One region of the Streptomyces sp. NPDC003038 genome, then DNA from elsewhere that is predicted to be linked to it. Evidence: riboswitches for the same ligand, from Rfam matches in the RefSeq annotation. Region 1 holds a riboswitch; the other holds the start of a gene.
What was found. A riboswitch is a leader RNA that binds a small molecule or an ion and turns the genes downstream of it on or off. The one in region 1 is predicted to bind thiamine pyrophosphate.
Positions count from the first base shown of each region.

Region 2: linked by a shared signal. The riboswitch ahead of thiO (glycine oxidase ThiO) and the one ahead of thiC (phosphomethylpyrimidine synthase ThiC) in region 1 are both predicted to bind thiamine pyrophosphate.

Region 1 covers NZ_JBEXNN010000004.1:171,215-178,250, reverse strand. Annotated here, with positions in the region: gene ABZX75_RS07395 (hypothetical protein) at 1-742, shown strand, start outside; gene ABZX75_RS07390 (hypothetical protein) at 784-1,458, opposite strand; gene thiC (phosphomethylpyrimidine synthase ThiC) at 2,022-3,809, opposite strand; TPP riboswitch at 3,804-3,949, opposite strand; gene ABZX75_RS07380 (YibE/F family protein) at 3,989-5,401, shown strand; gene ABZX75_RS07375 (SsgA family sporulation/cell division regulator) at 5,554-6,003, opposite strand; gene ABZX75_RS07370 (helix-turn-helix domain-containing protein) at 6,101-6,847, opposite strand.
Region 2 covers NZ_JBEXNN010000016.1:64,252-71,287, forward strand. Annotated here, with positions in the region: gene ABZX75_RS20870 (Rv2175c family DNA-binding protein) at 1-162, opposite strand, end outside; gene ABZX75_RS20875 (FAD-dependent oxidoreductase) at 282-1,502, opposite strand; TPP riboswitch at 1,584-1,696, shown strand; gene thiO (glycine oxidase ThiO) at 1,694-2,893, shown strand; gene thiS (sulfur carrier protein ThiS) at 2,890-3,090, shown strand; gene ABZX75_RS20890 (thiazole synthase) at 3,093-3,887, shown strand; gene pknB (Stk1 family PASTA domain-containing Ser/Thr kinase) at 4,096-6,009, shown strand; gene ABZX75_RS20900 (deoxyribonuclease IV) at 6,049-6,909, shown strand; gene ABZX75_RS20905 (sulfite oxidase-like oxidoreductase) at 7,036-7,036, opposite strand, start outside.

The DNA of each region.
Region 1 (7,036 bases):
GCGCACCGCGCATGAACGGCCGGAGCTCGCCGCCCTCGGCGAACGGCTGAATGCCGAACAGTTGCGCACCATGGCCATGGGGGCCAGCGCGCTGCTCACGGCCGCCGCCGCCGCCGAGTACGGCCACTACGTGAAAGTCCGTGAGGAACGACGCGACGAGATCTTGTCGATGCCCGGGACGGCCGGGCGGGACGACGGCGGGCAGGGCGGCGAGGACGGCGCGGGCGTCAGCGCCGTGGTCGCGGTCCTCGCACCGGTGCTGGCGGGCACCGCCATGCTGATCTTCCTGCTCGTGGGCTACATGCTGAAGATGGTGGAGCCCGAACCCGCCTTCGCCGACACCATGCTGACGGCGGGTTGGCTCTTCGGGGCGCTCACGGTGGCCGCCCTGCTCTTCGCGGTGATCGGGCTGCTGGTCACGGCCGTCCGCAACAGCGCGACCGAGGTGGTGGCCGACGAGACCGAGGCGATACCCGACGAGGTCGCGCGGGCCAGGGAGGCGTGGCGCCATGCGCTCCTGGAGCGCGGCATCATGCCGTTCCTCCGGGACGCGCTGGCCGATCCGAGCGCGGGTCCCGGGCGCCACGTGCCCCACCGGAGCGGCGGCCGGATGCCCACCCTCGGCTACACCGCACCCGACTTCACCAGCCCGGGCACCCCGTCCCAAGGTCCCCGGTCCGGGTACACACCTCCGGACTTCACGAGCCCGGACTTCGGCGGCCCGGAACACCGGCCGGACTGAGGTCCGACCGGCGGCCCGGGCCGCAGTGAGCTACCTCGTGACTACTTCATGTCCTTGGCACTCTGGTTGGACCCGTTCGGTCCCGGGTCGACCAGGGTCCAGATCTCGGTGCAGACGAGGGTGTCGGTGCCCATGACGTTCTGCGGGTCGCAGGTGGTCTCGTAGAGGGCGCCCCCGGTCGTCAGGACCTCGATCGAGACGTTGTTCGCCTGGGCTGCGATGGAGATGGCGCAGGCACCGGCGGGGTACGTCGGGTCCTCGCTCGGGTTGGGCCCGTTGTTGTCCGTCAGGTCGTACCAGATGTAGTCGGACGGGCTGGGCGTGAGACTCCGGATGCCCGCGAACGCGGTGCCCCGGTCGAGTACCGCCTTGACTTCCTGGGAGGCGCTGGGGTTGTAGGCGTCGACGTCACTGCACGGACCGGCCGGGCCCTGGGGACCACGCGGCCCCCGCGGACCGCGCGGGCCGGTCTTGCACTTGTCGCCGCCGCCCTTCTTCGCTGCCTGGCCCTTCCCCTTGTTCGGCTGCTGCCCACGGCAGTCGTCCCCGGCGCTCGGCCCGGCCACCGCACCCGCGGCCGACGGAGCGGCGACCGCCGCAGGGGTCGCGATACCCGCCAGCACCAGCGCCATCGAGGCAAGGGCGCCTCCGGCCAGCGAGACTGCCCGTCGGGGCTGCGGCCCCACGATCGATCGGGCCCTGTTCTTAGAACTCATGTACTACTCCTTGCACACGCCGGGATCGAATGGTTCTCCGGAGCTCGGACATGGGGCCGGGCTCCGGGGGTCATCCTCAAGAGCCCGGACTCGCAGACGGCTCCGGCGCGCCCGTCTGTCAGCAGAACGGCGCAGCGTCAGGCCGCCACATGGCTCCCTGCATGAGGACCACTCGGGTCGGGGCGGCGCGGTACCGCATCAAGCGCCGGGCCCGACCTGCGTCTAGATGGGGCCTCTCACCGGCCGCACACCGGTCGGGAGCACTCGGGCTCGGCGACCATGTTTCACGTGAAACATCCGGCCCTCTTCCACGTGAGACATCCGCCCCTGTCTCGCATGAGAGGTCCGAGCCCGCCCCCGGCCGCTGACAGCCCCTTAGCCGGCAGACCGCTCCCCCAGCGGCCGCCGCCGTTTGCGCGGCATCGGCCAGGGCCACACTCGAGCGCAAGCATGAAAACGGTCGCCGCTCTCCGGCCCGTCGGGCCGGAGAGCGGCGACCTCGGTCAGCGCGATCGATGCGTCGCCGCGGTCCCGCGCGGTCGAGGCGTCGAGCGGTCGACGCGTCAGTCGGCCAGCGGGAGGTACACGCGGTTGCCCGAAGCCGCGAACTCCGCGGACTTCTCCGCCATGCCCGCCTGGATCTCGTCGGCCTTCAGATCCCCGCCGTGCTGACGGCGGATGTCCTGCGAGATCTTCATCGAGCAGAACTTCGGACCGCACATGGAGCAGAAGTGCGCCGTCTTGGCCGGCTCGGCCGGGAGGGTCTCGTCGTGGAACTCACGGGCCGTGACCGGGTCGAGAGCCAGGTTGAACTGGTCCTCCCAACGGAACTCGAACCGCGCGTCCGACAGCGCGTCGTCCCACTCCTGGGCACCGGGGTGCCCCTTGGCCAGGTCTGCGGCGTGCGCGGCGATCTTGTACGTGATGACACCGGTCTTCACGTCGTCACGGTTGGGCAGGCCCAGGTGCTCCTTGGGCGTGACGTAGCAGAGCATCGCGGTGCCCCACCAGGCGATCATCGCGGCGCCGATGCCCGACGTGATGTGGTCGTAGGCGGGCGCGACGTCCGTGGTCAGCGGGCCGAGCGTGTAGAACGGCGCCTCTTCGCAGATCTCCTGCTGAAGGTCGATGTTCTCCTTGATCTTGTGCATCGGGACGTGGCCCGGGCCCTCGATCATCGTCTGGACGTTGTGCCGCTTGGCGATCGTGTTCAGCTCGCCCAGCGTCTTCAGCTCCGCGAACTGCGCCGCGTCGTTGGCGTCCGCGATGGAACCGGGACGCAGGCCGTCACCCAGCGAGTACGTCACGTCGTACGTCGCGAGGATGTCGCAGAGCTCCTCGAAGTTCGTGTAGAGGAAGTTCTCCTTGTGGTGCGCCAGGCACCACGCGGCCATGATCGAGCCGCCACGCGAAACGATGCCGGTCTTGCGGCGGGCGGTCAGCGGCACGTACGGCAGCAGCACGCCGGCGTGGACCGTCATGTAGTCGACGCCCTGCTCCGCCTGCTCGATGACCGTGTCCTTGTAGATCTCCCAGGTCAGGTCCTCGGCACGGCCGTCGACCTTCTCCAATGCCTGGTAGAGCGGCACGGTGCCGATCGGGACGGGGGAGTTGCGCAGCACCCACTCGCGCGTGGTGTGGATGTTGCGACCCGTCGAGAGGTCCATGACCGTGTCGGCGCCCCACTTGGTCGCCCAGGTCATCTTGTCGACTTCCTCCTCGATGGAGGAGGTGACCGCGGAGTTGCCGATATTGGCGTTGACCTTCACCAGGAACCGCTTGCCGATGATCATCGGCTCGATCTCCGGGTGGTTCACGTTCGCCGGCAGCACCGCGCGACCGGCCGCGATCTCTTCGCGGACGACCTCGGGGGAGACGTTCTCGCGGATCGCGACGTACTCCATTTCCGGGGTGATCTCGCCCCGTCGGGCGTACGCGAGCTGCGTGACGGCGACGCCGCCACGGCCCCGGCGGGGCTGCCGCGGGCGGCCCGGGAACACGGCGTCGAGGTTCTTCAGGCCACCCCGAGGCGAGGTGTGCTTGATGCCGTCGTCCTCGGGGCGCACGGGACGGCCCGCGTACTCCTCGGTGTCACCGCGGCCGATGATCCAGTTCTCACGCAGCGGCTGCAGGCCGCGGCGCACGTCGGTCTCGATCTGCGGGTCGGTGTACGGCCCGGACGTGTCGTACAGCGTCACGTCCTTGCCATTGGTGAGGTGGACCTGGCGGACCGGCACCCGGATGTCGGGGCGGGAGCCCGCCACGTACCCCTTGTGCCAGCCCGGCTGGCGCTCGGTCTGGCCGTCGGCGTCCTGGCTGACGGCAGGCGTGCGTGCGTCCTGAATGGTCATGAGACCTGATCTCCCTACGCCGGCATTACCCGGTAACAGGTTCGGCGGTCGACGCAGCCTCTTCCCGTACGCATTTCTGTCGTGCGTACGGTGATCAGCGCCCTCTCAGCCCGGTGCTCCGAGCTCCCGCGTTGTGCAAAGGTGCCCCCACGCTAGCGTCATCTGTGGCGTGCTGAACAGTGGGCCCCCTCATCTCTTGCGATGATCGGCCGGTGACGTCCTCGCCGCAGCCCCCCAACGAGCCCACTGAGCCCACTGGCCACACCGGCCACGAACACTCAGGCCCCGGGCATGCCCCAGGCCATTCCCACAGCCACAGCCACGGCCCGGCGGCCCCCGTCTCCAAGCACCTGCGCAAGGTCATCGCGGCCGTACTGATCCCCTTCGCCACCGCCGTCGTCATCGGCATGGCGGTGCTCTGGCCGGGCGGTACCCCCGACCACGACCGCACGGGCGTGGGCTTCGACCGACAGACCCAGCAGGGCAAGGTCGTCTCGCTCGTGCAGGTCGACTGCAAATCCGTGAACGCCTCGCAGGTACCGCCCACCGGGGACACCACCACCCCCGAGGGCCGCGAGGCCCAGGCCGCGCAGACCGGCGAGTGCAAGAAGGCCACCGTCGCGGTCGGCACCGGACCGGACAAGGGCCGCACCTTCGTCGAGATCGTCCAGCCGGGCGCGCCACGGCAATTGGAGAACGGCCAGGAGGTGGTGGTCGCGTACGCGCCGGACGCGCCCCGTGATCTCCAGTACTCCGTGATCGACGTGAACCGCAAGTTCCCGATGGCCCTGCTGGCCGGCATCTTCGCCGTGGCGGTCGTCCTCGTCGGCCGCATGCGCGGACTGTTCGCACTGATCGCGCTCGTCGTCAGTTTCGGCGTGCTGACGCTCTTCATCCTCCCGGCCATCCTGCAGGGTTCCAACCCGCTGGTCGTCGCGGTCGTCGGGGCCAGCGCCATCATGCTCATCGCGCTGTACATGTGCCACGGCCTGACCGCCCGTACCTCGGTGGCCGTACTCGGCACACTCATCTCACTGCTGCTGATCGGGCTGCTGGGTTCGCTGTTCATCGACTGGGCCTTCCTCAGCGGCAACACCGACGACAACACCGGGCTGATCCACGGGCTCTACCCGGACATCGACATGAGCGGTTTGCTGCTCGCGGGCGTGATCATCGGATCGCTGGGCGTCCTCGACGATGTGACGGTCACCCAGACCTCGGCGGTGTGGGAACTCCACCAGGCGGACCCGTCGATGGGACCTCGGGCCCTGTACCGGGCGGCGATCCGGATCGGCCGGGACCACATCGCGTCAGTGGTCAACACCCTGGTGCTCGCCTACGCGGGCGCCGCGCTGCCCCTGCTGCTGCTGTTCTCGATCGCGAACAGCAGCATGGGTTCGGTGGCCAACAGCGAGCTGGTCGCCGAGGAGATCGTACGGACCCTCGTGGGCTCCATCGGGCTCGTGGCCTCGGTCCCGGTGACGACGGCGCTGGCGGCTCTGGTGGTTTCCGCCGATCGGCCGGGATCCCCGGTCGGCGCACCGGCCTCGGGGCCGGTCCGCGGCGGCCGGGGCCGGCGGCGCAAGCGCTGAAGGGCGTGCTTCAAGGGAGCGGGAGGCAGGCGCCGGTGGCCGGTTCGGGCGCGGTGCCGGTCTGAGGGGGTGCCGAACGCGGCGCTCAGCGTATCGGCGCGCTCCGTCGGGTCTGCCGATCGTCAGAGGCCATCGTCCGGTCGATGGCGGTACTAGCCGGCGTTCTGCTCGTTCTGCCGCGATTCGGCCAGGATCTTGCCGAGTGCCTCGTCGAGGTTCTCCTCGAAGTCGCCCAGGTTCCGCTCCTGACCGAGCGGAACCAGGCGGTCGGTGCGGTCGAGGAACGCCACGAGCGGCGCCGCGCCGGCACGGAACAGGGCCCGGTCGCCGCCGACCTGTAGCCGGATGTGGACATCCGACAGTTCCTCGGGATGGGTGGGGGCGATGTGCACGTCGCCGTCACCGCACGGCTTGTTGATGCCGTCCAGGAGGAGCTCCCGGCCGAACGTCCAGGTGACGGGCGCGTCTCCCGGAAGGTGGAAGGTCAGGCGGACTGCGTAGGGATCCGGAGCGTCGTAACGGAGTTCCACCGGGATCCGGAACGAGAGCTCCTCGGAAACGAGGAAGCTCATCATGACCTCTGCCTGTACCGACTCGCGCATTGACTACCCCGCTGTAGTGGAAGTGGCCAGGAATGATCCCCCAGGGCCCTCTTGACAAGAGTGGTGGAAGCGCTAGCAGATCACAAGGAGTGAGTTTTCAGATACTGATAGAGAACGAGAGGGTGCCCAACAGCGCGCCTACTTCACTCCGCAGCCGACCAACCACATGGGGCAATCGGTTTTCCTGGTGCAGAGGGAGAGAAAGCGCCATGGTCGCGGCGACGTCACCCAGTGTGATCGGGATCGCCGCGCACACCGTTCCCAGGGCATACTCCTGCCGCTCGATAACAGGCTGCATCCGGCCGAGTGAGCCGATCCGCTGCTCCAGGGAGCGCAGATCCGGCACGGTGTAAGGAGTGATCGCCACGACCGGATGCCGGTCGTAGTAGTCCTTGCGCGTCTTCTCGTCGAGCTGGCCGAGCAGGCACTGGCCGATGGCGTGTGCATGGCCGGTCTCACGGAAGTCGGCCCACTCCTGGCAGGCCGGGCTGGCCGTGGTGTCCGAGACACCGACTACCGCGATTTCACCCTCGCGGTAGACCGCGAAGTAGACGGGGGCCTCGACCGCGTCGCGGACGTGCGAGAGCGAGTCGAGGATCATGCTGCGACGTTTCTGCTGGAGTCCGCCGCCGACGAGCCGTCCAGCGGCCTCGCCCAGTACGAAGACTCCCCTCTCCCGGCGCAGGTAGCCCTCATGTGCCAGGGTGCGCAGCAGGTGGTACGCGGTGGGAAGCGGGACCCCTGCCTCACGCGCCAGTTGTTTCGCCGGGGCTCCCTCGCTATGGGAGCCCACCGCTTCGAGGAGCCTCAACGCCCTCTGTACCGAACCGATCAGAGTCGGCACACCGGCATTGTGAACCGAAGACAAAGCTCACCCCCAGGCGTGGCGGCGAGCCCGTGGGGAGGCCCGCCCTGCGGGGGCCGCCCCCGCGCATGCCGTGGCTCCTGGGGGTCGTACTCTGCGACTGCTCGATGTAACCGCAGGTCAGAGCGGTAGTACCAGCTTACGGTGCCCAGGGAACGGCGCAGATTG
Region 2 (7,036 bases), on a different contig from region 1:
GACCTGCAGGGAGCGGTTCTCGCCACGGCGTACGGCGATCAGCTGCCCTTCCTTGACCATCTGGCGGACCCGGGTCACCTCGATGTCGAGCATCTCCGCGATGTCGGGGAGGTACAGCCATGCGGGGACAAGGGCATCGATCTTTGCGTCAATCTCGGTCACGAGGACAAGCCTGCCATCTCGGACGTGCCGCCGGTACCCGAGCGGCCCCGTACGGGTTCCGGCCCCGCCCCCGGCGGGGTCCGGCGGGGTCCGACATGGTCCGGCGGGGTCCGGCGGGGTCAGAGGGTGGCCGACTTCAGTGGAACCGCGGGGTCCGCCGCCTTCGCCGGGTCCAGGGGAGCGGCCGTCTCGATCAGCTTGCGGCCCTGCGCCAGATCGCGGGGGCGGCCCACGGCCAGGACCGCGACCAGTGCGCCCTCGCGCAGCCAGCACACCGACCACGCCGCCTCGGCGGGATCGCCGCGCCACAGCAGGGTGTCGTCCCCGCCGTGGTAGCCGGCGTACTGCACGAAGCGGCCGAACTGCTCCGACCAGAAGTAGGGCACCGGGTCGTAGACCGCGGCCGGCTCGCCCGCGAGGATGTTCGCCGCGACCGCCCTCGGCCCCTGGAGCGCGTTGTCCCAGTGGTGGACCAGCAGCCGCGTCCCGTAACGGGCCGAGGGGAAGGAGGAGCAGTCGCCGACCGCGTACACGCCGGGCAGCGAGGTCCGCAGGTACGCGTCGGCGGTGACCGAGCCGTCCGGGCCCAGCTCCACGCCGCTGCCCGCCAGCCACCCGGTGGCCGGACGGGCTCCGATGCCCACGACCACCGCGCCGGCCGCCAGCTCGCGGCCGTCCGCGAGCAGGACCCGGCCCTCCTCGATCGCGGCGACCTTCGCACCGGTGATCAGCCGGGCGCCCGCCCGCGCGTACCAGTGCCCCATCGGCTCCGCGACCTCCGCGGGCAGGGCGCCCGCCAGGACCCGGTCCGCCGCCTCGACCACGGTCACCGCGCAGCCCGCCTCCCGGGCGGCGGTGGCGAACTCCGCGCCGATCCACCCCGCCCCGACGACGACGATCGCGGGCGCCGCCGCCAGGACGGGCCGCAGCCGCGCCGCGTCGTCCAGCGTGCGCAGCAGGTGCACGCCCGGGACGCCCTCGGACCCGGGCAGGGTCAGCGGTCGGGCGCCCGTCGCCAGTACGAGGACCTCGTACGGGACCGGTCCCGCCTCCGTGTCCAGCTCGCGCTCGGCGGCCCGCAGCCCGGTGACCTCGGTCCCGAGCCTGAGCTCGATGCCGAGTTCCTCGAAGTCCACGTCGAAGGCGGAGTCCTCGGCCTTGCCGAGCAGCACCGCCTTGGACAGCGGGGGGCGGTCGTAGGGCTGGTGGGGTTCGGCGCCCAGCAGGGTCACGGGGCCCGCGAAGCCCTGCTCCCGCAGGGCGACCGCGGTCTGCACCCCGGCCATTCCGGCGCCGACGATCACGACGCCGCTCTGAGTCTGTTCCGTCTGCTCGCTCACCCGGCCACCCTAATCATCTGACGGCCCGTCAGGAACAGGTGCCGCCTTACCGGCCGTCGGCGGCGGGGTTAGTCTGGCCACCGTACCTATCGCGGGAGTCCGGGCGCACCGGGCTGAGAGGGAGGCTGGCCGGCCTCCGACCGTACGAACCTGATCCGGGTCATGCCGGCGAAGGGAGGGGCTGGACGCCCATGCACTCATCACGACCGCACTCACCTCCGAGGACAGGCTCCGACGTCCTCGTCATCGGGGGCGGGATCATCGGCCTGGTCACCGCCTGGCGCACGGCCCGGCTCGGGCTGCGCACCGTACTCGCCGACCCCGCGCCCGGCGGCGGCGCCGCCCAGGTCGCGGCCGGCATGCTCGCCCCCGTCACCGAGCTGCACTACGGCGAGGAGGCCCTGCTGGGGCTCGGCCTCGCCTCCGCCGCCCGCTACCCGGAGTTCACCGCCGAGCTGGCCGACGCGACCGGCGGCATGGACATCGGCTACCGCGCTTGCGGCACCCTCGCCGTCGCCCTCGACGCCGACGACCGCCTTCACCTGCGCGAGCTGCACGCCCTGCAGCGCCGCTGCGGCCTGGAGTCGCAGTGGCTCACCGGCCGCGAGTGCCGACGCCTGGAACCGATGCTGGCCCCGGGCGTACGCGGCGGCCTGCGCGTCGACGGCGACCACCAGGTCGACCCGCGCCGGCTCGCGTCCGCGCTGCTGACCGCCTGCGAGGGCGCCGGCGTGGTGATCCACCGGTCGGCCGCGGCGCGACTGCTCGTGACCGCCGACCGGGCCTGCGGAGCGGTGCTCGACGACGGTACGGAGCTGCGCGCGGACCAGGTGGTCCTGGCGGCCGGGTCCCTCAGCGGCCGGCTGGCCGGCGTACCGCCGGAGGTGACGGCTCCGGTACGGCCGGTCAAGGGCCAGGTGCTCCGGCTCGCGGTGCCCGCCGCGTACGCGCCCTTCCTCTCGCGGACCGTACGGGCCGTCGTGCGCGGCAGCCACGTCTACCTCGTCCCCCGCGAGAACGGCGAGCTCGTCATCGGCGCCACCAGCGAGGAGCTCGGCTGGGACACGACGGTCACCGCGGGCGGGGTGTACGAACTCCTGCGCGACGCCCACGAGCTGGTGCCCGGCATCACCGAACTCCCCCTCACCGAGACCCGGGCCGGTCTGCGGCCCGGCTCACCCGACAACGCCCCGCTGATCGGCCCGACCGACCTGCCTGGGCTGCACCTGGCCACCGGCCACTACCGCAACGGGGTACTGCTGACCCCGCTCACCGGCGAGGTGATGGCGCAGCTGCTGACCACCGGCGAACTCCCGGAGATCGCACGCCCCTTCACCCCGCGCCGCTTCCCGACGGCGCCCGCCACCACGCGTCAGGAGTCGTACGCATGACCATCTCCGTCAACGGCGAGCCGCGCGAGGTCGCGGCCGGCACCACGCTCGACACGGTGGTCGCCACCCTGACCGCCGCCCCGTCCGGCGTGGCCGCCGCGCTCAACGAGACCGTGGTCCCGCGCCGGCAGTGGCCGGCCACACCGGTGGGCGACGGCGACCGGGTCGAGATCCTCAGCGCCGTCCAGGGAGGCTGACCATGGCGGACGACCTCTTCACCCTCGCCGGCCGGACCTTCTCCTCCCGCCTGATCATGGGTACGGGCGGGGCCCCGAGCCTGGACGTCCTCGAACGCGCCCTGATCGCCTCCGGCACGGAACTCACGACGGTGGCGATGCGCCGGCTGGACCCCACCGTCCAGGGCTCCGTGCTGTCGGTGCTCTCCAAGCTGGGCATCTCGGTCCTGCCGAACACGGCGGGCTGCTTCACGGCGGGCGAAGCCGTCCTGACCGCCCGGCTGGCCCGGGAGGCGCTGGGCACCGACTGGATCAAGCTGGAGGTCGTCGCGGACGAGCGCACCCTCCTGCCCGACGGCGTGGAGCTGCTGGACGCGGCCGAGATCCTCGTGGACGAGGGCTTCACGGTCCTCCCGTACACGAACGACGATCCCGTGCTCGCGCGGAAGCTGGAGGACGTGGGCTGCGCCGCGATCATGCCGCTGGGCTCCCCCATCGGCTCCGGCATGGGCATCCGCAACCCGCACAACTTCGAGCTGATCACCGAACGGGCGGGGATCCCGGTCATCCTCGACGCGGGCGCCGGAACCGCCTCCGACGCGGCGCTGGCGATGGAACTGGGCTGCGCGGCGGTGATGCTGGCGTCGGCGGTGACGCGGGCGCAGGAGCCGGTACTGATGGCCGCGGCCATGCGGGACGCCGTGTCGGCGGGACGCCTCGCCTTTCGCGCCGGCCGCATCCCCCAGCGCCGCTTCGCCCACGCCTCGTCCCCCGCGGAGGGCCGCGCCACCCTCGACCCGGAACGCCCGGCGTTCTGACGCTGCCCGTCTGCGGACCGTAGCCGGGGCTCCGCCCCGGACCCCCTCGCCTCAAACGCCGACGGGGCTGGGTGGTCCGCCGGCGTTTGAGGCGCGGGGGTCCGGGGGCCGGTCCCCGGCAACGGTCCGCAGACGGGTGCGTCACAGCTGCGCTGCAAGCCCGACCCGCCCCGGTCGGGGCACGCCATCGCGCCAATAGAATCGCCGGGTGGATACGACCCTGGATGACCCCCTCGTCGGGCGCGTGCTCGACGGCCGCTACCGCATCGACGCCCGCATCGCGGCCGGCGGCATGGCCACGGTCTACCGGGCCGTCGACACCCGCCTCGACCGCGTCCTCGCGCTGAAGGTGATGCACCCGGCGCTCGCCTCCGACGCCGCCTTCGTCGACCGGTTCATCCGGGAGGCGAAGTCCGTGGCCCGGCTCGCGCACCCCAACGTGGTCGCCGTCTTCGACCAGGGCACGGACGGGCCGTACGTCTACCTCGCCATGGAGTACGTCTCCGGCTGCACCCTGCGCGACGTGCTCCGCGAGCGCGGCGCGCTCCAGCCCCGGGCCGCCCTCGACATCCTCGAACCGGTGCTCGCCGCGCTCGGCGCCGCCCACCGGGCCGGCTTCGTCCACCGCGACATGAAGCCCGAGAACGTCCTGATCGGCGACGACGGCCGGGTCAAGGTCGCCGACTTCGGGCTGGTCCGGTCCGTCGACTCCGTCACCCACACCACCGGCTCCGTCCTCGGCACCGTCTCCTACCTGGCTCCCGAGCAGATCGAGAACGGCGTCACCGACACCCGCGTCGACGTCTACGCCTGCGGAGTCGTGCTCTACGAGATGCTCACCGGCTCCAAGCCCCACACCGGCGTCAACCCCGCCCAGGTGCTCTACCGGCACCTCCACGAAGACGTACCGCCCCCCTCGGCCGCCGTCCCCGGGCTCCCCGCCGGCCTCGACGAGCTCGTCCTGCACGCCGCCGCCCGCGGCCCCGAGCTGCGTCCCCACGACGCCGCCGCCCTGCTCGGCCTCACCCTGGAGGCCCGCGCACGGCTCAGCGACGCCGAGCTGGACGCCGTACCGCCGCAGGCGCGCGCCACGGAGCGGACCGCCACCGAGGACCGCACCGGGGTGATCCCCCGGCCGGTGGCCGTGCAGCAGCCCGTGCACCACACCTCCCGCCTGGAGACGCTGCCTCCGCCCCCTCCCGTCGACTCCCGTCCGCCGCGCCGGCTGCAGCGCCCCCGCCGCGGCGTGCTCCTCGTCGTCGCCGGCGTCCTGCTCACCCTCGGCCTGGGCACCGGCCTCTGGTACATCAACTCCGGCCAGTTCACCAAGGTCCCCAACCTCCTCGGCAAGACGGAGGAGCAGGCCAAGGCGCAGCTGTCGGCCGCCGGCCTCGGGGTGAAGCGGGTCGACAGGAAGTTCAGCGACGCCTTCGACCGGGGGACCGTCATGAACACCGATCCCCCGGGCGGCAAGCGCATCCGCGGCAACGGCGCGGTGACGATCACCATCTCGCGCGGCCCCGAGGTCGTCGCCGTGCCCAATCTCAAGGGCAGGCCGCTGGAGGAGGCGAAGGCCGAGCTGACGAAGGCGGGACTTTCGCCCGGCATCGTCACGCAGGCCTTCAGCCAGGACGTCGCCCAGGGTTCGGTGATCAGCTCGGACCCGGTGGGCGGCGAGAAGCGGGCGCCGAACACGGCGGTCGCGCTCGTGGTCAGCAAGGGACGCCCGGTGCAGGTCCCGAGCGTGGCCGGGGTCCCCGTCGACCAGGCGCGCAGCACGCTGGAGGGGCTCGGGCTGAAGGTCGAGACCGCGGCCGAACAGGTGAATTCCGCCTCGCCGGCCGGTACGGTCGCCAACCAGTCGGTCGGCGCCGGCACCCAGGCCGCGGCCGGGGAGACGGTCACGCTGACCCTCTCCAAGGGCCCCCGCCAGCTCCCGGTCCCGAACGTGACGGGCCAGGACGTGGAAGCGGCCCGCAAGGCACTGGAGGCCGCGGGCTTCAAGGTGAAGGTGGACCGGCCCTTCCTCTCCTTCAGCAACACCGTGGACGCCCAGTCGGTCCCGGGCGGCCAGAACGCCCCCGAGGGCAGCACCATCACCATCAAGACCAAGGGACTGTAGGGACACGTGGACCACGCGGAGCAGGCCATACGCACGCCCATGAACCGCAATCCCGTGGGCGGGCACGTCCCCGTCGCCGGCGGGCTCGCCTCGGTCGGACTCGCCTATGCCCGCGAGATGGGCGCCGAGGCGGTCCAGGTCTTCGTCGCCAATCCGCGCGGCTGGGCCACACCCGTCGGAAATCCGGCGCAGGACGCACGGTTCCGGGCGGAGTGCGCGGCCGGGTCCATCCCGGCCTACGTGCACGCGCCGTACCTGATCAACTTCGGCTCGCACACCGAGGCGACGGTCGAGAAGTCGGTGGAGTCCCTGCGCCACTCGCTGCGCCGGGGCCGGGAGATCGGCGCGCTCGGGGTGGTCGTCCACACCGGTTCGGCGACCGGAGGCCGCCCGCGCGAAGCGGCGTACGCGCAGGTCAGGCAGTACATGCTGCCGCTGCTGGATGAGCTGACCCACGAGGACGACCCGTTCCTGCTGCTGGAGTCCACGGCCGGGCAGGGCTCCTCACTGTGCTCGCGGACCTGGGACTTCGGACCGTACTTCGAGGCCCTGGACCACCACCCCAAGCTCGGGATCTGCCTGGACACCTGCCACGTCTTCGCGGCGGGGCACGACCTGGCCGAGCCGGGCGGGACGAAGCAGACGCTGGACCTGCTGGTGGACACGGTGGGCGAGGGCCGGCTGAAACTGGTCCACGCGAACGACTCCAAGGAGGGCGTGGGAGCGCACAAGGACCGTCACGCCAACATCGGCCAGGGCCACATCGGCCGGGACGCCTTCGCCGAGCTGTTCACGCACCCGGCTATGGAGGGCGTACCGCTGATCACGGAGACCCCCGGCGGCAAGGAGGGCCATGCGGCGGACGTGGCGCTGCTGAAGGAGCTGCGCGGCTCGGTGTGATTCGACGGGTGGGTGATCGGCCGCGGCAAGGGTCACGCGGTCGTCCACCGGGACCGTGTCGTCCACCAGTGCCGCGTCGTCCACCGGTACCGCCATTGAGCAGTCCCACCATCGGGTGAGAACGCTC